4 regions of the Pseudoalteromonas sp. CNAT2-18.1 genome follow, and region 4 is predicted to be linked to each of the others. Evidence: predicted binding sites of a transcription regulator. Region 4 holds the regulator's gene; each other region holds the start of a gene.
What was found. Region 4 encodes sigma-54, which starts transcription at its own class of promoters, with help from an activator protein. Its sites were predicted from a motif close to GTTGGCACGNNNNTNGNNT; they were not measured.

Region 1 (6,121 bases), 190 kb from region 4:
CGCGAAAGCGCAACGACAATCTCAGGTCCAAGAGCTACAAGGTAAATTAAATCAACTGCAAAGCTCGATAGCGTATTTAAAAGATAATGAGCAGACCTTACTGGATACCTTAGCAGAGCTAGAGCGCAGTAAAGACCGCCAAGTAGCTATGTTAGGTCTGGGTAGCAGTAAAGGAAAATTAACTTGGCCGACACGGGGTAAGCTTACCCACCGCTTTGGCACCCGTAAACGCCAAGGGTTCAATTGGAAAGGGGTGGTGATCGCAGCCAGTGAAGGGAGCAGTATAACCAGTATAGAAGATGGCCAAGTGGTCTTTGCTGACTGGCTGAGAGGTTTTGGTTGGGTCATGGTGGTCGATCACGGCAAGGGTTATATGAGCCTGTATGGCCACGCTCAAGCACTACTCAAAGAAGTGGGCGATCCGGTTTATAAAGGCGAAACAATCGCTTTAGTAGGCCAGAGCGGCGGTCAAATTGATCCTGGTCTATACTTTGAAATACGCCACAAAGGACGTGCCGTTAACCCAACGACATGGTGCAAATCCTCCTAAATGAATAGAGGCTGCACCTCAAGGGGGCAGCCGATGTTTGTATTCACAACTTACCTATACAAGCGCTTGTTACTAGGGCTCAGTTTTTTAGCCTTAGTGGTACTAGCGCCTGCTTCATTGGCAAAGGACAGCCAACTCGATGAAGTGCTTTTTCACATCAACAACTACTACGTTGAGGAAGTGGATCGCGACAAGTTAGACCAACATGTACTCAGCAGTTTATTACAAGAGCTTGACCCATATAGCGAGTTCCTTGATGAGCAAGAGTTAAAACGATTATTCGATGTCACCAATGGCCAATACAAGGGCTTGGGTATCGAGGTAGAACAGCGTGATAAACATGTAGTGGTGATCTCCGCTCTACCCAACTCACCCGCTCGGGCCGCTGGCTTACAGCGTGGTGATGTTATCGTGTCTATCAATGGCACTAAGGTGAATAACACTACCTTGGAAGAAGTCTCTGCTCTGATCAGCAGTCGTGAAGATGGGCAAGTGCATTTAGCCGTTGCTCGCGCAGGCCACTCACAACGCCTCGACTTTCAGCTTACCCGTCAGCCTATCCACATTGAAAGCGTCGCCAGTGAGCTCAAGGCCAATGGCATGGGCTACTTACGTATTAATAGCTTCAACAATCATAGTTTTCATGATGTCGCGCGTCACATCACCATGATGCAAAACGCCAACGGCGCCATACTCAACGGGTTGCTTATTGACCTGCGTGACAACCCAGGCGGTACCCTCGACAGTGCCATTGCCATTGCCGATTTATTTTTGTCTCAAGGTGTTATCGTCTCTACTCGAGGTCGCTTTGTGGAGGCTAATCAACGCTTTGAAGCGAAAGCAGGGGACATAATTCAAGGCGCCCCCATGGTCGTGCTGATCAATGAGGGCTCTGCTTCCGCTGCAGAAATTGTTGCCGGTGCGCTCAAGGATAATGACCGGGCAACCGTGGTAGGGACTCGCTCCTATGGTAAAGGGTCGGTGCAGTCATTGATCCCCTTAGGCGATGGCCGCAGTGCTTTGAAGCTGACCACAGCGAAGTACTATACCCCCTCTGGCGTGTCCATTGAGGGGACTGGCATCGTACCTGATGTGCCGATATTGCAACCTGCCCTTTCGCAATCAAATAAAGAAGTTATAATCAGCTTAGCTGAGGGGCAAAGTGCGCATAAAAACTTAACCGCACTGCTTGATAAACAATTACTAAAAGCTCAGCAACTATTAGAACAATAAAAACGCAGGCTCGGCTTTAAGCACGGGCCTGCACACTAATCATCAACAAAGATAAAAACACATTGTGCGCTTTTTAATATGGACTACGTTGTGTGTGCTGGTGCTCTTATCACCAGTACATGCGAAGCAAATCGCTATTGTCATTGATGACATCGGCTATCATCGTAACGACATGGCTGCCTTGCACTTGCCTGGCGCTGTGACCTATTCGGTGCTCCCTTTTACTCCTTACGCCACTCACTTTGCTCAACAGGCAGGGGCCTTAGATAAAGAGGTGCTTTTGCATGCCCCCATGCAAGCCATAAACGGTAAAGCGTTAGGGCCTGGGGGGCTGACAATGGATATGTCAAAAGAAGCTTTCCAACACGAGTTACGCAAGGCATTAGCCAGCCTACCCAATGCGCGCGGCGTCAATAATCACATGGGCTCGCTGCTAACACAGCAAAATGCGCCGATGAGCTGGACTATGGAAGTGCTAAAAGAGCAGGATTTGTTTTTTCTCGACAGTAAAACAACTCCCAATTCAAAAGCGCAAACAATTGCCGGGCTATACGGTGTCAGCAATATTGCTCGCCATGTTTTTCTCGACAATATTACCACCGAGCAGCAACTACGTTATCGCTTTGAGCAGTTAAAGACTCTCGCCGATAAGTATGACTACGCAGTTGCAATTGCTCACCCCTACCCCGAAACGTTTGCGTTCTTGCAACAGGCATTGCAAGAACTCGAGGGTGAAGGTTTCCAACTTGTGCCTTTATCTCAGCTAGTGCAGCAGCGCACAATTCGACTTGCTCAGGCCGATAAAAAAAGTGTAACCGAGGAAGAGTAGAGGCCTCTAAAACAATAATAGGCGGCATGGCTGCTGATGACTGAGTTCTGGTGCCGATAAACCACCTCCTCCGTATTCAGCACCTGCCCAAGTGCTTGTTCTATGAACATAAAATTAATCTGTATCTTTTACACAAACAGTGAAAGCTTTTCTTTTCCCCTAGTCCACAAAAAACAACAAATTCATTAAAATCAAAACCTTAAAAGTTGGCATGGACTTAGCAACGTATATTCCGAAACGCAAATCTATGGAGGGTACATTATGTTAGGTTGGTCAATTGCATTTTTAGTTATCGCTTTGGTCGCAGCACTTTTAGGTTTCGGTGGCATTGCTGGCGCAGCTGCTGGCATCGCTAAAATTATTTTCTTTGTATTCTTGGTACTGCTGGTTATCTCCCTTGTTGCTGGCGCCATTCGTGGTAAAGCGCCAAGGTAGTTATTAATTTTACAGTACAAGCGGTCACAGGTGGGATGAAACCCGCGACCGCAACCAAAACACGTTATTTGAATCCAGATTTAAAGAGTTAATATTCAAGGAGAGTTCTATGTTTAATCATTCAGCAACAAAAGCATTTATCGCTACATTATTTGCCGCAGTATTCGCTATGGGCTGTGAAGACAGTGGCGGTGCCGAAGAGGCAGGTGAAAAAATTGATGAGGCGATCACTGACACTCAAAACGCGGTTGAAGACGCGTGTGAAAATGTTAAAGAAAACGCCGGTGCAGAAGAAACAAACTGCTAATACAGGCTTATCTTCAAACAAAAAACCCGCGAAGCTCGCGGGTTTTTTACATCTCTAATTATTTAAAACTGACTGTTGGCCGCCGCAACCACATTGTCTACGGTGAAGCCAAAGTGCTTAAACAATTCGCCCGCTGGCGCTGATTCACCAAAGCTAGTCATGCCGATAACTTTGCCATTCAAACCAACATACTTGTACCAGAAGTCGGCAATGCCTGCCTCTACAGCGACACGGCGAGTCACACTGCTGGGTAGGACACTTTCTTTGTACTGTGCGTCTTGTTGGTCGAACAAGTCCGTTGATGGCATAGACACCACGCGTACCTGACGACCTTGAGCGCGAAGCTCAGAAGCTGCATCCATAGCAAGTTGTACTTCCGAACCTGTGGCAATCAGAATAACTTCTGGCTCGCCATCACAGGTTAATACATACCCACCTTTTTTCACATCAGCAAGCTGCTGCGCATCGCGTGCTTGCTGAGCAAGGCCTTGACGCGTAAAGACCAGCGACGTTGGCCCATCTTTGCGCTCAATCGCTTGCTGCCACGCAATGGCTGACTCAACTTGGTCACATGGACGCCAATTCACTAGATTCGGCGTATAACGTAGGCTCGCCATTTGCTCAACCGGTTGGTGAGTCGGTCCATCTTCACCCAGGCCGATGGAATCGTGGGTGTAAACAAAGATGCTAGGCGTCTTCATTAGTGCAGCCATGCGCACCGCATTGCGTGCATACTCCATAAACATCAAAAAGGTTGCACCGTAAGGAATGAAACCTTTGTGCAGGGCAATGCCATTCATAATGGCGGACATACCAAATTCACGCACACCATAGAAAATATAGTTACCTGACGCGTCGTCTTTACTAAGGCCTTTTGAACCACTCCAAATAGTTAAGTTCGATCCGGCCAAATCGGCTGAGCCGCCCATAAACTCGGGTAGCATGGGGCCAAAGGTATTCAAGGCATTTTGCGATGCCTTACGTGTTGCTGGGCTATCCGGGTTTGCTTGTAACTGCTCAATATAGGCTTGCGACTTCTCAGCCCAGTCAGCAGGCAATTCGCCATTTTGACGACGTTCAAACTCAGCAGCAAGCTCAGGGTATGCCGCCTTGTATGCCGCAAACTTATCCTGCCAACTCTGCTCTGCTTGTGTGCCCTTCTCTTTAGCATCCCACTGTTGATAGATATCATCAGGAATCGCAAAGGCGTCATGAGACCAACCTAAGAACTCGCGCGCAGCTTTAATTTCATCATCGCCCAACGGCGCACCGTGGCAATCATGGCTTCCTGATTTATTCGGAGAGCCGTAACCAATCACTGTTTTACAACAGATAAGCGTTGGCTTGTCACCTTGGGCGCGGCCTTCATCAATAGCAGCGCGAATAGCCTCGCTATCGTGGCCATCAACATTACGCACCACGTGCCAGCCGTAAGACTCAAAACGCGCGGGAGTGTCGTCACTAAACCAGCCTTCTACCTCACCATCAATAGAAATACCATTGTCGTCCCAAAACGCAATCAACTTACCAAGGCCTAGAGTTCCTGCAAGCGAACACGCCTCGTGAGAAATCCCTTCCATCAAGCAGCCGTCGCCCATAAAAGCGTAAGTATAGTGATCAACAATTTCATGGTCAGCGCGATTAAATTGAGCAGCAAGGGCTTTCTCCGCGATTGCCATGCCTACCGCATTGGTGATCCCCTGTCCAAGCGGGCCCGTAGTAGTCTCAATACCCGGAGCGTAACCGTATTCAGGGTGGCCCGGAGTTTTTGAATGAAGCTGACGGAAGTTTTTAATTTCCTCAATAGGAAGATCATAGCCGCTTAAGTGTAAAAGCGAATAAATCAGCATTGAACCGTGGCCATTTGAGAGAATAAATCGGTCACGGTCAGCCCAGTTAGGGTTGCTCGGGTTATGCTTAAGATAATCGCGCCACAGTACTTCGGCGATATCGGCCATGCCCATCGGGGCACCCGGATGACCTGATTTAGCTTGTTGAACCGCGTCCATGGAAAGCACGCGAATGGCGTTTGCAAGTTCTTTGCGTGATGGCATGAATTCTCCTACCTTTAAATGTATTTGCGCTGGGGCTTCACTCGCGCTCATGCTGGCGCGGGTAAAGAATAAGACGAAAGCCCATTCTTACTTATTCATCTGCCCCCTGCAATTAAAAATTGGGCATCGAACGAGTAACTTTAGAATTACTCATAACGAATAAAAATACTGATAACTAAAAGAGTACAAAAACACCAAGCAATAAAGGTCAAAAGACCGCTATACAATCAATTTTATTTAGACGTCTAGGCGTAAAAAGCTAGGAAATCACCTGTGATTTAGCTAGAATACGCGCCTTAATTTATGCTGCGCTCAACCCAGTGGCTGGTATGATCTTGGGAAGCGCGATACTTGTGAGCAGAAACTTATGGCAAAACATTTATTTACTTCTGAGTCTGTGTCTGAAGGACACCCGGATAAAATCGCTGACCAAATTTCTGATGCGGTACTCGATGCTATTTTGGCGCAAGATCCCCATGCCCGTGTAGCCTGCGAAACCTATGTGAAGACCGGTATGGTGATGGTGGGTGGTGAAGTCACAACCAGTGCTTGGGTCGACATCGAAGAGTTAACGCGCAAAACCGTGCGCGAAATTGGCTACACCCATTCCGATATGGGCTTTGATGCCGACTCATGTGCAATTCTAAACACCATTGGTAAGCAGTCTCCTGATATTAATCAAGGTGTTGACCGCGCTCGTCCAGAAGAGCAAG
Region 2 (6,121 bases), on a different contig from region 4:
GATGTCACCCTGTTTTTGCTTGCGCTGCATTGCTCGCTTATAGCGCTGATGACAAAGTAGGTTAACGTGACGTTTTTGCTCATCACTGAGTTGGTTCCACATAAAACGCTCATCACGAGAACGAAAGCAGCCTAGGCAATAACCACGGTTATTGACCTGACATACCCCTTTGCAGGGGCTATCAATAGAAAAGATTTCCAGCTGCTGCATGTACGCTCTACCCAGTGTGATTAGGCCAAGGTTCAATGCTGCTTGCAGCGCATAACGCCGAGCGCATTGACTACCCTAACCTTTGTTACCCTTGGTGTGTATTAAAAACCAACCCTAGGTATAACGTTAATGCCAAAGACTCTGAATTACCAGCCTAGGTATCCATTTCTTCCTTGCGCAGTACTGGGCGCGCATACAGGGCCGTAACGAGATCGCGTAGCTCTTCGGGAATCGCACGCATACGCTCATCAAACTCCTTCACATCAACGGACTCGGAATCAACAACCGCATCACCGTGCTTAGCGGCAATGTAATTGCCTGGGTGCAAATAAAAAGATTCAACAATCTGCTTATCGATGGTTTTTGCAAGATCCTCTGGGGTATCACAGCCACTTTGCACCGGTTGACCAAAAGCGAGGTGGACATGGCCTTTATTGGTCGTAAAGCCCTCTACTATACTGCTGATATCCTCACCGGCAGATTTTATATACTCGCCGTGGTGCTTTTTATGATAGAGCTCCTTCGCTTTGGATATCGCACACGGTTCATATTGATAAGAAATGGACACCGGCACAATTTTTAGCTCGCGTACATACTCAGCAAACTCTTTCTTTTGCTTGCGCCCATTCAATTGCAACATTTTTAATAACGCCGGATCGGTTTGATCAAAACCGTCTTTGGTACGCCCTTCGCGCTGGGCTATCCAAATACTGTGGCCATCCTGCAACGAGTCATAAATATAGGCTGAGAGCTGTGATAACGCTTTAAGCATTTCTTTGGGTGCTTTTGCCGAGCGTTTTACAATAAAACTTTTGTTTAAGCGCATCAGCTCAGTGATGTATGGGATCTGTAACAGATTATCTCCAATGGCAATACGCACGGTATTCATATCATGTTGGTGCAAGCCAAAATTCACCAACGCGGGATCAAGCACGATATCACGGTGATTGGAGATAAACAGATATGCTTGGTTTTTATCGAGCTTGTCTAACCCTGAATAGGTGACCTCTGAGGTGGTGTTGTGGATGATGCGCTCGAGATAATGCACAACTTCAAGCTGGACCTGGCGCACTGAGTTTACTTGGCCCCATTTACGTTTCAGGCTCGCACGCACCAGCGGGCGAGATAGAAAGCGCATACCGGCAAGCCAACCGGGCAAATTATGCTTCGCTATCAAATCAACAAAGTCATTATCTGCTACCAACCGGGCAACAGCATCTGCTACTTCGTCGTCATTATAGGGTCTTATATCTGCATACTTATCCACGATTACACCTTATTACCACAGGCAAAAAAACGGCGCTTATTGTATCGCGCCATTTACGTATTCGCTAAGTTTATCAACTCTTACCAGTAAGGGATACAACCCTTTATGTATTATCATGGTGCTGCGCAGGTGCTTGCCAGGCGCGCAACTTAAGCCATACCAAGCGTAATAACAACAGCAGTAAAATCACGGCTAAGCTTTGCGATAACCACGGTGCCATAAGCTCGTGCTGATGCCCAACTAAAGGGCTCACTGCAAAGCCGAACCGTACCACCAGCCAATCCGTTAAATACCCAAATGCTAAGGCTACACCAATGACAGCACTGAGATAGGCAACAATCGCGCGCTTGCCTAACTCCTTACCAACAACACCGAGTGTGGCAATGTTAGTCGCAGGTCCTGCTAGCATAAATACCAATACCGCGCCTGGCGATACTCCAGCAATGAGCAGTCCAGCGGCAACTGGCGTAGATGCCGTGGCACAAATGTACATTGGAATACTGATAAGCACCATCACCGTCATCGCCAATAATCCGCTGCCCCACTGGCTTAAGTAAGAAGCGGGCACATAAGTTTGCACTAACGCCGCGAAAAACAGACCAATCATTAACCACATGGCGGTATCATTTAACAGTTTCGTGGTACTAAAGTGCACCGCTTGCTTAAACTTAGCCATGAAACTGGACTCTTTTGTAGCTTTAGAGCGGCTACTGCAGCATGAGGCCGGCGCTGTATTATCAGCCTGTTGTGCCTGCGTGGGAGCTTGGGGTGCTGGCGCTTGTTGCTTATTGGTGCAACATGAAGTGCTCGGCTGTGGCGTTCTTTCGGCGCAGCAACTCGGCGACGATGTCTGTGTTGGGGTTGCCTCGGGCTTAGACTCTTTACCTACTAGCACACCTGCGGTAATGGCACTGGTAATTGCGGCAATAGGACGAATAATAGCCATAAAAGGGCCCAGTAAGACATAGGATACGGACACTGAGTCGACACCAGTTTCAGGCGTGGAGACTAAAAAGGACGTAGTCGCACTTTTCGAAGCGCCTGCCCGTCTGAGCCCAACGGCTGCAGGGATCACGCCACAAGAACATAATGGCATGGGAGCGCCAATAAAAGCCGCTTTCACAGTTGTCCAAAAGCCTTCTTTACCAAGGTGGCGTTGCAAAAAGTTAGCTGGAAGGTATACATTGATGAGCCCAGCTAAAAACAGCCCCAGCATCAGCCAAGGTGCAGATAGCACAAACAATTGCCAAAAATTAGTTAGTAAGTCCATCAACGTCCTCCAATGCGGTCAAAATTGAACAATGCTCTGCCGGTAACTCTGTGCCACAACACTGCTCCGCCAATTGTGAAAGAGAGGCATAAAAGCGTTGCAACTCAGCGATACGCTCTGCCACAAGTGCCTTTTTTCGCAGCGTAAGTTGCTTCACTTCATGACAGCTATGCTGCTGTTTCTCAAAGTTAATCTTCAATAACTCAGAGATTTCTTGCAAACTAAAGCCGACGTCTTTAGCACGACGAATAAAGTTTAATTGCGCTAAATGGGCGTGCGTATAATCCCGGTATCCTGCTGCAGTGCGATTAGGCGGCTGTAATAGCCCTTGCTGTTCGTAGTAACGAAGCGTATCGGGACTCATGTCCACCTTTTTTGCTAACTCTGAAATTCGCATTAGTTTTTCTCGCAGTTATTTAACTGTCACTGATTGTAGACCTTAGTGTTAACTCCAAGGTCAATATTTTTTTGCGTCCGCTAAGTCACCATGAAAGACTAGTGCTAAACCACCTTATTTTAACGCCTACTTTGTCTCACTGGCGAAACGAGAGAAGAGAGTTATGAACATAGTACTACTTGATGCAAAAACTTTAGGTGACAATAGCTTAGCCCCACTGGAGCAACTCGGAGACTTCCATTCTTATGAGCTAACTGAGCCACAGTCCGTTGTTACTCGTTGCCAAGATGCCGAGGTTATTGTTAGCAACAAAGTAGTGATAAATGCTGAGCACATGCAATCGCTACCCAAGCTTAAACTGATTTGCGTTGCTGCCACCGGCACCAACAATATCGACTTACAAGCCGCTGCCAAGCAAGGCATCACAGTATGTAATGTTGCTGGCTACTCTACCGCCTCAGTGGTGCAACACACCTTCGCCCTACTCAACGCCTTATTAGGTAACATTCATCGCTACATTAATGACTGCCATCACGGTGCGTGGCAACAAAGTGATATGTTTTGTCGCTTGGATTATGCCATTGAGGAGCTTGCCGATAAAACCCTTGCTATCATCGGCTATGGCGAGTTAGGTCAGGCGGTGGCGCGCGTTGCAGAAGCCTTCGCTATGAAGGTCATTGTTGCGGAGCGTAAAGGACAGCCAGTACGAGAAGGACGGGTTAGCTTTGAACAAGCACTGCAAAACGCTGATGTGGTCTCTATTCATAGCCCTTTAACGCCACAGACTCAGCAACTATTTAACGCCGACGCATTCGCTTTAATGAAACCAAGTGCAGTGCTCATCAATACAGCTCGTGGCCCTATTATTGATGAACAAGCGCTCGTTGCGGCCCTAGAGCAAGGTGATATAGCCGGTGCGGCGTTAGATGTGCTTACACGTGAGCCTGCCACCGCAGATAATCCATTAATTGCATATCAAGGCCATAACTTATTGTTAACGCCACACATTGCTTGGGCCTCTCGCCAAGCCCGCGACCGCCTCATTGAACAATTGGCGAAGAATATTATTGGGTTTGCCAATGGTGAAATCCGCAATCAGGTTAGTTAGATTCACTAAACTATGGGTTTCTAGGCCTAAGAGACACCTTGATAATTTAATAACCTAATGATAATAAAGACAAATAAATATTGGCATTAAATTTGTTATCTTACCCAGGTGTTAACAATACTTAATAACGGATATAACAATGAAAAAAACACTTATTGCCGCTTTAGTCGCCCTTCCTTTACTGGGAGGCTGTGTTGTTTCAGTGAATGATGGCGATGCTGATGCTCGTAGGGCTGGCAGTGATTGGCAGCAGCAACAAAAAGACAACCGCATATATATTGCTGACTTACAGCTAGGTACGGGGTTTGCGCAGGTGAAAAATTCTTTGGGAACGCCAGATTTCAGTGAATCGTTCCGTCATCAACAAGACAACTACCAAGTGTTATTTTACGCCACGCAAAGTAAAAAGTCTGATGGCAAAATCTCAAAGGACGAATGCACTCCTTTGGTTTTTGCTGACGGCGCCTTAGTCAGTGTAGGTGACAGCGCCTACCAAGCGCTTATCAATAAGCTATAAACGTTCAGCCACCCACAGGGTGGCTTTTTTATGCGAAAAATACAATGGTGTTACGCCCTTGTTGCTTCGCTTTGTAAAGACCCCTGTCAGCGCGCTCAATAAGCTGTGATTCCGATTGCGCATCACCAAAACCAGGATAGGTGGATACCCCCATACTGATAGTGACATGGTCAGCAACAGGTGAGTCTATATGTGCCACGTTAAGCTCTTCTATAACGCGTTTTAGCTTTTGTGCCAACGCCATGGCTGTCCCCTCTTCACTCCCTGGCAGCACAGCAGCAAATTCTTCACCGCCATAGCGAGCGACGAAGTCACTACCACGTTGACAATTGGCCACCAAGGTTGAAGCCACTTTCTTCAAACACTCATCACCGCGTTGGTGGCCATAGTGATCGTTGTAGCGTTTAAAAAAGTCAATATCAATGAGCACCACAGACAACGGCAGCCCAGCGCGGACACTACGCCGCCACTCCCGCGAAAGCTGTTCATCAAAATAGCGGCGGTTGGGGATTTCGGTTAAGCCATCGATACTGGCCAGCATCTCTAACAGGTCGTTCTTTTGCTTGATAGTCAGCTGATTTTTAACGCGCGCGCGCACTATGGCACTACCAAAGGGTTTGGTTATGTAGTCCATGGCTCCGAGCTCAAGGCCTTTGGCTTCATCAACGAGAGAATCATTGGCGGAAATGATAATGACAGGAATAGGCTGTGTGCGCTCATCATGCTTAAGCTTACGCAGCGCTTCGTAACCATCCATACCGGGCATGACGATGTCCAGCAAGATCAGATCAACACTGTTAGTCGCTAACCACTCAAACATGGCCTCAGCACTTTCGACACCAAACACTTTGTGCTTGGGGCTCAGCGTTTTCTCCAAAACCACCCGATTTAACTCGTCATCATCGACAACAAGAATACGTGCTGACCTCATTTATTTGCCCTAGTTTGTCTTAACTGCTTGCAGAACCAATACAAAAGAATGAATTAGGCTGCAATTTACCCGCTATTTAACGTATTTACCCAGTTTAGACATAAATACCTAACAATTCACTGAATATATGGCAGAAATTAGCCACATACACAGTGAATTAGCTTGTATGCTTAGAGGTTTTCTTCAGCAAATGAAGCAAGGCGACTGCGCACCACACCGTTTAGATTTACCGTGGCACTGCCCTCAAAATGCTTAAAGCGCTCAACGATATAGGTCAAACCCGATGTCACTGGGGTCAGATAGTTACTGTCTATTTGCGCCAGATTCCCCGAACAAATCAATTTAGTGCCCGCCCCGCAGCGCGTGATGATCGTTTTCAACTGTGAGGCTGTTAAATTCTGACTCTCATCAAGCAACACCC
Region 3 (6,121 bases), on a different contig from region 4:
GCCATCAAAAGCGGCGACAGTGTGAATATCAAAGCCAGCAAAAGCACGGCGGTAGTTGTCTCGTTTTTTTAAAATGGTATACCAGCTCAAACCAGCTTGTGCCGATTCGAGAGTAATAAACTCGAATAAGCGTTGATCATCATAAACAGGCACACCCCATTCATCGTCATGGTAGGCAACGTAATCGGGCTTACTTAAGTCCACCCAGGCGCAGCGAATACACATAAAAACTCCTTGTAGAAAGCGTTATCAACTAATGTATCAGGTAACTGTTTTTTTATACAGTGTCATTTTTTTGATAGCAATAATAACAATGTAACTTCATGAATATTAAATAAAATAAAGTTGGTACGCTTTGTGCTTTTATGGATTAGACCTTGTGTTTAAGAGTGAAAATCATGGCATTAGCGAGTGTTATCAACCCACAAATCCTTCATCATGGCCAGTTTAGCCCGGCATTAGCGCAAGAGGCTTACGTTGGAGAGCTGAGCGACTTGCGGCTACAAGCCAGCTGGCTGAGTCATTTAGTCGATACCATGCCTGCGGGTGTGGTGGTGCTTGATGGACAGGGAATGATAGCCAAAGCCAATCAAATTGCCAGTGATATGTTAGGCGAGCCGCTCGAAGGTGAGAAATGGTTTGCGGTGATCCAGCGCTCATTCCGCCCGCAACAGGACGATGGCCATGAAGTGTCGTTGCGCGATGGACGGCGTATAAAATTAGAAATCCGCGCGCTCACGCCCGAGCCCGGGCAGCTTATTTTAATGACCGATTTAACGGAAACGCGTCGTTTGCAATCAAGAGTGGCGCACATGCAACGTTTAAGCGCGCTTGGCAAAATGGTGGCTACTTTAGCCCACCAAGTGCGTACACCGCTCTCGGCAGCCATGTTATATGGGGCCAATTTGGGCTCGTCGCGATTGAATAATCAATCGCGTGCCCACTGTCACGATAAGCTCATGTCGCGTTTAAAAGATTTGGAAAACCAAGTGAATGATATGCTGTTGTTTGCCAAAAGTGGTGAGCAGCAAGTCGTTGAGCCGATGTCATTAGGGCAGTTACTTAATGATGTAAATTCTGGCAGTGAAGCCATGCTTAGCGAGCATGAAGCGCATCTACAAGTACAGCTTCCTGAGCCCGATATCGAAGTCATGGGCAATCGTACTGCCTTGGCCAGTGCCATCAATAATCTGGTGCACAATAGTTTACAGGTGATAGGCAGCGGTGCGCATATTAAGATGCAGGCACGTCGTCAACGCACGAACAGTGATTATGTCGATATCATCATTAGCGATAATGGCCCAGGGATCAAAGAAGAGATTATTGACAAAATTTTTGAGCCTTTTTTTACCACTAAGCGTCAGGGCACAGGTTTAGGTCTGGCTGTGGTTGCCTCAGTGGTGAATGCCCATAAGGGGCAAATAAAAGTAGAGAACCTTCAAAACGGTGGCGCGCAATTTACGCTAACGCTTCCTGTTTTGCACAGCAATACCCAGGAGCAGAGCAATGAATAACTATGTACTTGTTGTCGAGGATGACAAGGGGTTACGCGAAGCCCTAATCGATACATTAACACTGTCAGATATTCGCTGCATCGCAGCAAAAAGTGGTGAAGAAGCAATCATGATGCTAAAAGAGCACAGTGTTGCTTTAGTGGTCAGTGATGTGCAGATGCCCGGTATTAACGGCATTGAATTACTAAAAAGCATCAAGCTTAACTATCCAGACATGCCGGTATTAATGATGACGGCCTATGCCACTATTGATGATGCGGTCGAAGCCATGCGTCTGGGGGCCATCGACTATATGGCAAAGCCATTCGCCCCCGAGGTCTTACTGAATTTAGTGAGTCGTTATTTACCCAATGAAACGGCTAGCCAAAGTGGCCCGGTGGTCGCTGATGCCAAAAGTTTGGCGCTACTCGATTTAGCCAATAAAGTGGCTGACAGTGACGCGAGTGTCATGGTGATGGGTCCAAGCGGGAGTGGTAAAGAGGTATTGGCGCGCTATATTCACGACCAATCGCCGCGCAAAGAGGCGCCATTTATCGCTATCAATTGTGCAGCCATTCCCGAAAACATGCTTGAATCGACTTTGTTCGGTTACGAGAAAGGCGCGTTCACTGGCGCTGTGAATGCCTGTCCAGGTAAATTTGAGCAAGCACAAAATGGCACCATTTTACTTGATGAAATTACTGAAATGGATTTAGGCCTACAAGCGAAATTGCTACGTGTATTGCAAGAGCGCGAGGTTGAGCGCTTAGGGAGTCGCAAAACCATCGAGCTCAACGTACGGGTGTTGGCCACGTCAAACCGTGATCTCAAAGAAGCGGTCAGAGCCGGTATATTCCGGGAAGATTTATATTATCGCCTAAACGTGTTCCCGCTGACCTGGTTGCCGCTCAATCAGCGTCCCGGGGATATTATTCCACTGGCTGAACATTTATTGGAGCGCCATTGCCAAGCTAGCAAACAAGCGACTGCCTCGCTCAGTGCCGATGCCAAAGAGCGCTTAATGGCGCATACTTGGCCGGGAAATGTGCGTGAGCTTGATAATGTTATTCAGCGTGCGCTGATCTTAAAATCCGGTGACGAGGTGCACGCCAGCGCCATTTATATCGAGGAGTTCGTCACTGATGATGAAGTTGAGCACAATGCGCACCAAGATATGCCTTCTGCGCTCAATCAACACTATGATGAGCTGCCAGTGGCATCACCCCAAGGTGTAGACCAAGCCCATAACTTTAAAGATGAGCTTAAAAACAAAGAGCACAAAATAATTCTCGATACCTTAGCGCGCTTCAACGGTAAGCGTAAGGATGTTGCTGATGCCTTAGGGATCAGCCCGCGTACCTTACGCTACAAAATAGCGCAAATGCGCGAGCAGGGGATCCACCTTCCTGCATAGTCTCGTCATAATGTTCTATTTCAGCCCGGGATAAGCTCGGGCTTTCTTGTGGGCGTCAAAAATATAGCTTGCCTAATTCCTCAGTGTCAAAATTAAAATAGCAATAAGTCACTGTTAAATAACGGTATTTTATTGGCATGACTTGTGCATTGTTCAGGGTAAGTTTAATTAACTGAGTGATGCCCAAGATGAAAGTCCAAGCCAACTCATTATTTCAAGAAATGCAGTCGCTCGCGCAAGAAGCGCAAGCTCGTAACCCATTGAAAGAGGCACAAAACCAAGTGCCGCAAACATCGACCAGCCAATTTGGTGAGCTACTAAGTAGCGCAATCGATAATGTTCATAACCTACAGCAAGACGCTAAATCGAAAGTGGTTGCTGTGGAGATGGGTGATCGCCGCGTTTCTCTTGCCGAAGCAATGATCGCATCGCAAAAATCCTCTGTCGCATTTGAGGCCACTGTGCAGGTTCGTAACAAGCTAGTGGAAGCCTACAAAGACATTATGAACATGCCTGTATAACGGATAGCGGAGAACAGTTGTGGCACAAGCAAACCAATCAACAGATTTAGCCCTTGCCGATGGCGGTGTTGACATGAACACCGACTCCTCGGGTGAACAGCAAGAACAAAAGTCTGGCTATTTAAGCGCCCTCAATGGTGTGGATATGCTTCGACAGGTGACGCTGATCATCGCTTTGGCTATTTGCTTGGCCATCGCTATTTTTATCATAATTTGGGCGCGTCAGCCTGATATGCGCCCGTTAGGCAAAATGCCTACCGAGGAATTGATTCAGACCTTGGATTTCTTGGACGCGCAAAAAATCGATTATGAACTCGATGGCAACGTGATCATGGTTGCCGAAGATGCCTATCAAGATATAAAACTAAATATGGCCCGAGAGGGGCTTACTCAAGGCCCGCAATCGGGTACCGATATCTTGATGCAAGACATGGGGTTTGGCGTATCACAGCGTCTTGAACGTGAACGTCTCAAGCATTCTCGCGAGCAGCAGCTTGCGCGTACTATTGAAGAACTTAATAAAGTATCGCGCGCCAAAGTGTTACTGGCTATTCCTAAAGAAAACGTATTTGCTCGTATTGAGAAGAAGCCTTCAGCCACGGTTGTTGCTACGGTTAAACGCGGCCGAAACCTCAACAGTGAAGAAATAGACTCTATCGTCGATATTGTCGCCTCGGCCGTGCAAGGACTGTCTCCTGAACGAGTCACGGTAACCGATCAAAATGGTCGTCTGCTTAACTCCGGTTCACAAAATTCGTTATCGGCGCGCTCACGTAAAGAGTATGAGATTGAACGTCAACGAGAGCAGGAATATATAGAAAAAATTGATAGCATCATGATCCCGGTGGTCGGACTGGGTAACTATACTGCGCAGGTCGACTTGGTCATGGATTTCAGCGCAGTAGAAGAGACTCAAAAGCGTTACAACCCAGACTTGCCAGCGGTGCGCAGTGAAACCACATTAGAAGAGAATAACATTGGTGGTTTAGCGGTCGGCATTCCTGGCGCTTTAACAAATCAACCGCCAGTGAACTCTAACATTCCAGAGAATGCGTTGGACGAGCAAAGTGCGCAAACTCGCTCACCGTCGCGCAGCCACAAAGAAGCGACCCGTAATTATGAGCTTGATACCACTATTTCTCATAAACGTAAGCAGACTGGGGTGATCCGTCGTATCAGTGTTTCCGTGGCTGTGGATTACACACAAACAGCTGGTGCGGATGGGCAAACCACCAGTGCACCGCGCAGTGCCGAGGAGCTCAACAATATTCGTCGCCTGTTACAAGGAGGCGTGGGTTTCGACATGCAGCGTGGTGATGCCTTAGAAGTCGTGAGTGTGCCCTTTGTACGTGAAGATCTGGGCGCAGTTGCTGAACTGCCACTGTGGGAGCAAAATTGGTTTATGAAGATAGTGCGTTTAGCACTGGGCGCATTAGTGATAATCGTGTTGATCATTGCCGTGGTTCGCCCCATGCTTAAACGACTTATCTACCCAGATGATACACTGGAAGAATACAATGAAGATGCGTTGAGTTCGGGTGTGGATATCGGTGATAGCACATTAGAGATGCTAAACAAAGATTTCGACTCGGCAGCGGTGGGCTTCTCCTCCGACGGGACACTGCAGTTGCCAGACTTACATGGTGATGAAGATCTCCTAAAAGCGGTTCGCGCCTTGGTTGCCAATGAGCCTGAACTATCCTCGCAAGTAGTTAAAGCATGGTTGAGTGAAGATGACTGAAGAACAACAGCAACTAACTAGCGGCTTCGATGTTGATAAACTCGAAGGCGTAGAGAAAGCAGCAATCCTGCTACTGAGCTTGTCTGAAGAGGATGCCGCGCAAATTCTTAAACACCTTGAGCCTAAACAAGTGCAAAAGGTGGGGATGACCATGGCCGCGCTTGATGACCTTAGTCAGGATAAGATCAGCGCTGTGCACAACCTGTTTATTGAGCAAATTCAGCAGTTCAGCACCATTGGCTTCCAATCAGAAGACTTTATTAAGAAAGCTCTGACGGCCGCATTAGGTGAAGATAAAGCGGCAAGCCTGATTGACCAAATTGTGATGGGCTCAGGTGCGAAAGGTCTTGATTCGTTGAAATGGATGGACTCCAAACAGGTGGCGAACATTATTCGCAACGAGCACCCGCAGATCCAAACCATCGTTTTATCTTATCTGGAGCCAGAGCAAAGTGCAGAAATTCTAGCCCAGTTCCCAGAAAAAGTACGACTGGATTTAACCATGCGGATTGCCAACCTCGAAGAAGTGCAGCCAGCAGCGTTGCAAGAGCTCAACGAGATTATGGAGAAGCAGTTTGCAGGTCAAGCTGGGGCACAAGCTGCGAAGATGGGCGGCCTGAAAGCGGCGGCCGATATCATGAACTACCTCGATACCAATGTCGAAGGCCAGTTAATGGACTCTATTCGCGAGCACGACGAAGAAATGTCGCAGCAAATTCAAGATCTCATGTTCGTTTTCGAGAACCTTATGGATGTCGATGACCGAGGCATTCAGGCCATCCTACGCGAAGTACAGCAAGATGTGCTGATGAAGGCAATCAAAGGCGCCGATGACGGACTGAAAGAGAAAATCTTTACCAATATGTCCAAACGGGCAGCCGATATGCTGCGTGACGACCTTGAAGCCATGGGCCCTGTGCGTATCAGCGAAGTGGAAGCGGCGCAAAAAGAG
Region 4 (6,121 bases):
ACGGGTTTTAGAAATAGAACAAACCGCTTTGCAGGAGTTACATCAGTATTTAGACGCACAATTTATTCATGCGTGCGAGATGATCATGGCTTGTAGCGGCCGAGTCATCGTTATTGGCATGGGTAAATCAGGACATGTTGGTAATAAAATTGCCGCGACCCTAGCAAGTACCGGCACTCCAGCGTTTTTCGTACACCCAGGTGAGGCCAGCCATGGTGATTTAGGCATGATCACTGAAAATGACATCGTTATGCTCATTTCTAACTCTGGCGAAACGCACGAAATTGTGAGCATTATTCCGGTAATTAAACGTATTGGCGCGCCCATGATTGCCATGACCGGCAATCCTCAATCAAGTATGGCCACCTTAGCTGATGCTCATATTTGCATTAAAGTATCGCAAGAAGCCTGCCCACTGGGTTTAGCCCCCACCGCAAGCACGACAGCAACCTTGGCAATGGGCGATGCACTCGCTGTTGCTTTATTAGAAGCCAAAGGCTTTACCGCCGATGACTTTGCCCTCTCCCACCCCGGCGGTAGCTTAGGTAAACGTTTATTACTGACCTTGAATGATGTTATGCATAGCGGCGATGACGTGCCACGCAGTCACCAATCACAAAGCATTAAAGAAGCCTTGTTAGAAATCTCAAGCAAAGGCTTAGGAATGACCGCTGTTGTCGATGATAATGAGCGACTGGTAGGGTTATTTACCGATGGCGATTTACGCCGTGTATTGGAGCAGCGAGTGGATATTCACAACACCGCGCTGATTGAGGTAATGACTCCAAACTGCACCACAGCCGATGCTCATATGCTGGCGGCGGAAGCACTGAAAATTATGGAGCAAAAACGCATTAATGGACTCATTGTGACCGATCACGAGCAACGTCCCATTGGCGCGCTGAATACGCAAGACTTATTGCGCGCGGGGGTGATTTAGTGTTGTTTTCAGAATTATACCAAGCCATAGACGAAGACGCATGGCAACGTGCACAGCGCACTCGATTGTTAATTTGCGATATTGATGGCGTGTTTTCAGATGGCCGTATTTATTTAGGCAATCAAGGCGAGGAATTAAAGGCCTTTAATACCAAAGACGGGTTCGGCATTAAAGCGTTGCTCAATGCGGGTGTTGAAGTTGCTGTTATCACCGGGCGACAATCACAGATAGTACAAACGCGAATGCAAAGCCTGGGTGTCCCCCACATTTATCAAGGTAAAGAGAATAAGCTCGAAGCCTATGCACAGTTAAAGCGCACATTAAACCTAAGCGATGAGCAAATAGCCTACATTGGTGATGATGGCCCTGATTTACCGGTGATGGAGCAAGTCGGGTTCGCCGTAGCGGTTAACGACGCTCACCCACTGGTTAAGCGAATAGCCCATTACAGTACCTTGCTACCAGGGGGTTTTGGTGCTGTGCGTGAGCTCACAGATTTGCTGATGCTGGCCCAAGGACACAGCCTGGGAACACAGGGAAGTAGCACATGAACGCAGCGAGAGCGCTCATATCACTGCTATTTATCGTCGCGATGGCGTGGCTTTGGTACCCTTATTTTATGAAGTCGACAGATGATGGTGTCGCTCAGCAAGACCATATTGCCACACCCGACTATATCGCAACTGGGCTGAGTCAGACTAGTTATAACGATCAGGGTGAGTTAAGCCACACCGTTTATGCTGAGGAAATGGAGCTGTATCAAGAGCTCGGGTTTACGCATTTCACCAAGCCGGTATTTACCTTATATGGTGAAACAGAAAATTGGCAGGTAAACGCCGATGAAGCGACTTTATACAACAACAACATTTTGATCTTGGAAAATAACGTCACCGCCACCAACTTAAAAGAAGGGGCGATGATTGAGAAGGTCAGCGCTGAGGCCATTCAAGTTGATATAGATAGCCAGCGCATGGAGTCCGAGCAGGCTGTAGTATTAAGTGGCCCGAATATGAAGATCACCGGGCAAGGCTTGAAAGCAGACCTCAATACAGAGATAGTTGAATTAACAGAACATACGCGAACAATATATTATGACCAATAAAATCAGTGCATTAATTACATCCATCGCAATTGGCTTATGCTCTGCCAGCGCTACTGCTGAGCAAATCACCGCCAAGGAAGTGTTAATTGATGCCGACAAACAACAAGCACTGATCAAAGAAAATATCACTATTTTTGATAAGAACGTGCATATTGTTCACGGCAAACGGGAAATAAAAGCTGACCGCCTTGAGGCTCACCGTCGTCCAGAATTGGGTGATAACAAGCAATTGCTCGTAGCCACCGGCTCACCAGCTGTGTACACCGAAGTGATGGAAGATGGCACTGAGATTTCTGCACAGGCGCTGGAAATTCGTTATGACGTCGCCTCTGAGACCCTAAAAATTCAAGGTGATGCTAAGATTGCCATGGCCGACCAGCATATCGTTGCCGAAACTATAAGCTATGATATTGCCAAACAGCTGATCACCGCCGAAAAGGATGAAAACTCCAGCACACGAGTGCGCACAACATTAACACCACAAAGTGACGATACGCCGGAGAAAGAGCAATAATGGCGACTCTTAAAGCACAAAAATTAGCGAAAAGCTATAAAGGCCGGGAGGTCGTCAAAAGTGTGGGCTTAGAAGTGCAAGCAGGTAGTATCGTCGGCTTGCTCGGCCCTAATGGAGCCGGTAAGACAACTACTTTTTACATGATAGTTGGCTTGGTACCCAGTGATAAAGGCACCATCAGTATTGATGATGAGGATATCACTTTGATGCCGATGCACTCTCGTGCGCGCTTAGGTATTGGTTATTTACCGCAAGAATCATCTATTTTTCGAAAGCTGACAGTTTTTCAAAATTTGATGGCCATTCTAGAAACCCGCAAGGGCTTAAGCAAAGCAGAGCGTGAAAGCGAGCTTGAGGGCCTACTTGATGAGTTTAATATACAGCACATTCGAGACTCACAAGGAATGGCGTTATCTGGTGGCGAACGTCGCCGGGTAGAAATAGCGCGAGCATTGGCGGCAAACCCCAAGTTTATCTTGTTGGATGAACCTTTTGCTGGTGTCGACCCTATTTCAGTGTTAGATATAAAGAAAATCATAGAGCATCTGCGCAATCGTGGCATTGGTGTATTAATCACCGACCACAACGTGCGAGAGACCCTAGACGTATGTGAAACCGCATACATTGTTTCCCATGGCGAGCTCATTGCTTCTGGCACTCCAGAGCAAGTTCTTGCCGATCAAACGGTTCGCGACGTCTATTTGGGTGAGCAGTTTAGATTATAACGATTAAAGGATTGTTAGAGATACATGAGGCAATCATTACAGCTGCGCCTAGGCCAGCAATTAACAATGACCCCACAATTGCAGCAAGCGATTCGCCTGTTGCAGCTCAGTACTTTGGATCTCCAACAAGAAATTCAAGAGGCGTTGGACGCCAACCCATTACTTGAAGTTGAAGAAGACAATTACGCCGACAATAACGACAACCAAGAGCAAAAAGAGTCGACGTCCGACAACCAAAATAACGATACCGCCGAGACGGCCAGCGCCAGTAAGGATGAAGTTGAAAGTGCTGATGCCATGAACAACGAGTCCATCAGTGAAGACTTGCCCATGGATGTGTCTTGGGATGAGTATATTAGTGCGGCTCCCGTTGCCTCCTCTGGGCCTATGCCAGAAGATGAGTCTATCTACCAAGGCGAAACCACCGAGTCGTTACATGATTATTTAATGTGGCAGCTGCAATTAACACCTTTTAGTGCCACCGACGAGGCCATCGCCACAGCTATCATTGAAGCCATCAATGACAACGGCATTTTAACGGTCAGTTGTGAAGATCTGCTGGAAAGCTTGAATCATGATGAACAAGACGATGGTATCGAGCTCGATGAAATTGAAGCCGTTCTTAAGCGTATCCAACTCTTTGATCCAGTAGGAATTGGTGCGCGTTCTTTACAAGAGTGCTTGTTGATCCAGCTCAAGCAATTTGACCCACAAACCCCTTGGCTTGAAGAGACCAAAGAGGTAGTTTGTAACTATATTGATTTGCTTGGTAGTCGCGACTATCGCACCTTGATGAAAAAGACTAAGCTTAAAGAAGCGCAGTTAAAAGAGGTGATGACACTGATACACAGTTTAAATCCGACTCCTGCAGCCACGATTGTGCGAGAGCAGTCAGAGTATGTGATTCCAGACGTATCGGTGAAGAAAGTTAAAGGCCGCTGGGTGGTTGAATTAAACCCAGATAGTATGCCTAAGATCCGCGTTAACGATCACTATGCATCAATGTCGCGAAGCTGTAAGTCGCAAAGTGATAGTCAATTTATTCGCTCGCATTTACAAGAAGCGAAATGGTTTATAAAGAGCTTGGAACAACGCAATGATACGCTACTTAAAGTAACTAATTGCATTGTTCAACAACAACAGGCATTCTTTGAACATGGTGAAGAGGCAATGAAGCCAATGGTGCTTAATGACGTTGCCGAAATGGTGGAAATGCATGAGTCAACGATTTCCCGTGTGACCACCCAAAAGTATATGCATACACCACGGGGTATTTTTGAGCTGAAGTACTTTTTCTCCAGCCATGTTACAACCGAAAACGGAGGTGAATGCTCGTCCACAGCGATTCGAGCATTGATCAAAAAGCTAGTAGCTGCGGAGAATCCTGCTAAACCGTTGAGTGATAGCAAGATTGCCGACGTACTAGCCGAGCAAGGAATTAAAGTGGCTCGGCGCACGATTGCTAAATATCGTGAATCGCTAGCCATTCCACCGTCAAATCAGCGTAAAAGTTTGATATAGACGTTAGACAAGAAGGAAAATGCTTATGCAATTAAATCTTACCGGTCGTCACGTAGAAATCACTGATTCTCTTCGCAACTATGTGAATAGCAAATTTGCAAAATTAGAGCGTCACTTTGACCATATAAATAATGTGCATGTCATTCTTGATATTGAAAAACTAACACAAAAAGCAGAAGCTACTCTTCACGTTAACGGTGGTGAACTGTTCGCAACCGCAGAGCACCAGGATATGTATGCGGCGATCGACGGCTTAATTGATAAGCTCGACCGTCAAGTGATTAAACATAAAGAGAAATTATCTCGTCACTAACATGAACCTAGATTCACTCTTTACCAAGGACTGCAGCAAAGCTGCGGTCCTTTTTAATAGCAAAAAAAGAATGCTGGAGTACCTCTCTCAGGTGGCTCATCAGCACAGTCCTCACCTCAGCGAGCAATCGGTACTTGATGCTTTGCTAACCCGCGAAAAGCTGGGCAGTACTGGCATCGGCAAAGGCGTTGCTATTCCACATGGCCGTCTCGATGGTATCGACAGTACGATTGCCATTGTTGTAACCAATCGCGAAGCCATTAACTTTGATGCCATTGATAACCGTCCAGTGGATATCTTTGTCGCACTTTTAGTGCCGGCTAATGAGACTGAACAACACCTGAAGACCTTAGCGACAATTGCTGATAAACTAAAAGACAAACAACTGTGTAAACAACTGCGCTCGGCGAGCAGCGATCAAGAGCTTTATCAATTGATCGCCGACTAATGCGCGCCGTATTGGTTCATGGTGTGGTTTAAATGTGCGTCTTGGGGTAAAACAAGGAGTTGTCGGATGGAACTTATCATTGTCAGTGGTCGCTCGGGTTCTGGAAAATCAGTCGCGTTACGGGTGCTCGAAGACCTTGGATACTATTGCGTAGATAACATCCCAGTTATTTTACTCCCCTCCTTGGTGCGCAGTGTTTCAGCAAATTATGACAAAATTGCCGTCAGTATCGACGTGCGCAATTTGCCCAAAGAACAGCATGAATTTAACGACATTCTCGCTTACCTGCCTGAGTTTGCTAAGCCTTCGCTGTTTTACCTTGATAGTGACGAACAAACGTTGATAAAGCGTTTCTCTGAAACTCGTCGACTACACCCCTTATCCATGCAAAATATGACGTTGGATGTCGCTATTCGTGAAGAGAAGCAGCTTCTTGATGTACTCATCTCCCACGCCGACTTTATTATTGATACAACTGAGCTCAGTGTTCACCAGTTGGCGGAGATGATCCGTGAAAAAGTGCTGGGTAAAAAAGACAAGCAATTACTGATCACTTTT

Region 1: MHM94_RS12120 (DUF1328 family protein) is a predicted target of sigma-54. The motif match lies at 2,818-2,836, and genes of this name have one in related genera.
Region 2: MHM94_RS07700 (DUF3192 domain-containing protein) is a predicted target of sigma-54. The motif match lies at 4,332-4,350, and genes of this name have one in related genera.
Region 3: fliE (flagellar hook-basal body complex protein FliE) is a predicted target of sigma-54. The motif match lies at 3,039-3,057, and genes of this name have one in related genera.

Annotation. Positions count from the first base shown of each region.
Region 1 covers NZ_JAKRFR010000005.1:131,623-137,743, forward strand. The annotation lists gene MHM94_RS12105 (peptidoglycan DD-metalloendopeptidase family protein) at 1-550, shown strand, start outside; gene MHM94_RS12110 (S41 family peptidase) at 584-1,783, shown strand; gene MHM94_RS12115 (divergent polysaccharide deacetylase family protein) at 1,848-2,612, shown strand; gene MHM94_RS12120 (DUF1328 family protein) at 2,874-3,047, shown strand; gene MHM94_RS12125 (hypothetical protein) at 3,157-3,354, shown strand; gene tkt (transketolase) at 3,417-5,408, opposite strand; gene metK (methionine adenosyltransferase) at 5,776-6,121, shown strand, end outside.
Region 2 covers NZ_JAKRFR010000003.1:186,757-192,877, forward strand. The annotation lists gene MHM94_RS07675 (DUF1289 domain-containing protein) at 1-210, opposite strand, end outside; gene MHM94_RS07680 (1-acyl-sn-glycerol-3-phosphate acyltransferase) at 365-1,477, opposite strand; gene MHM94_RS07685 (SO_0444 family Cu/Zn efflux transporter) at 1,581-2,747, opposite strand; gene zntR (Zn(2+)-responsive transcriptional regulator) at 2,731-3,144, opposite strand; gene MHM94_RS07695 (D-2-hydroxyacid dehydrogenase) at 3,308-4,252, shown strand; gene MHM94_RS07700 (DUF3192 domain-containing protein) at 4,392-4,769, shown strand; gene MHM94_RS07705 (diguanylate cyclase) at 4,798-5,700, opposite strand; partial or broken gene MHM94_RS07710 (PhoH family protein) at 5,871-6,121, opposite strand, start outside.
Region 3 covers NZ_JAKRFR010000004.1:224,239-230,359, forward strand. The annotation lists gene MHM94_RS10305 (DNA-3-methyladenine glycosylase I) at 1-225, opposite strand, end outside; gene MHM94_RS10310 (ATP-binding protein) at 399-1,514, shown strand; gene MHM94_RS10315 (sigma-54 dependent transcriptional regulator) at 1,507-2,907, shown strand; gene fliE (flagellar hook-basal body complex protein FliE) at 3,096-3,428, shown strand; gene fliF (flagellar basal-body MS-ring/collar protein FliF) at 3,448-5,169, shown strand; gene fliG (flagellar motor switch protein FliG) at 5,162-6,121, shown strand, end outside.
Region 4 covers NZ_JAKRFR010000005.1:323,961-330,081, forward strand. The annotation lists gene MHM94_RS13080 (KpsF/GutQ family sugar-phosphate isomerase) at 1-940, shown strand, start outside; gene kdsC (3-deoxy-manno-octulosonate-8-phosphatase KdsC) at 940-1,491, shown strand; gene lptC (LPS export ABC transporter periplasmic protein LptC) at 1,488-2,042, shown strand; gene lptA (lipopolysaccharide transport periplasmic protein LptA) at 2,032-2,556, shown strand; gene lptB (LPS export ABC transporter ATP-binding protein) at 2,556-3,281, shown strand; gene MHM94_RS13105 (RNA polymerase factor sigma-54) at 3,306-4,802, shown strand; gene hpf (ribosome hibernation promoting factor) at 4,828-5,115, shown strand; gene ptsN (PTS IIA-like nitrogen regulatory protein PtsN) at 5,117-5,563, shown strand; gene rapZ (RNase adapter RapZ) at 5,630-6,121, shown strand, end outside.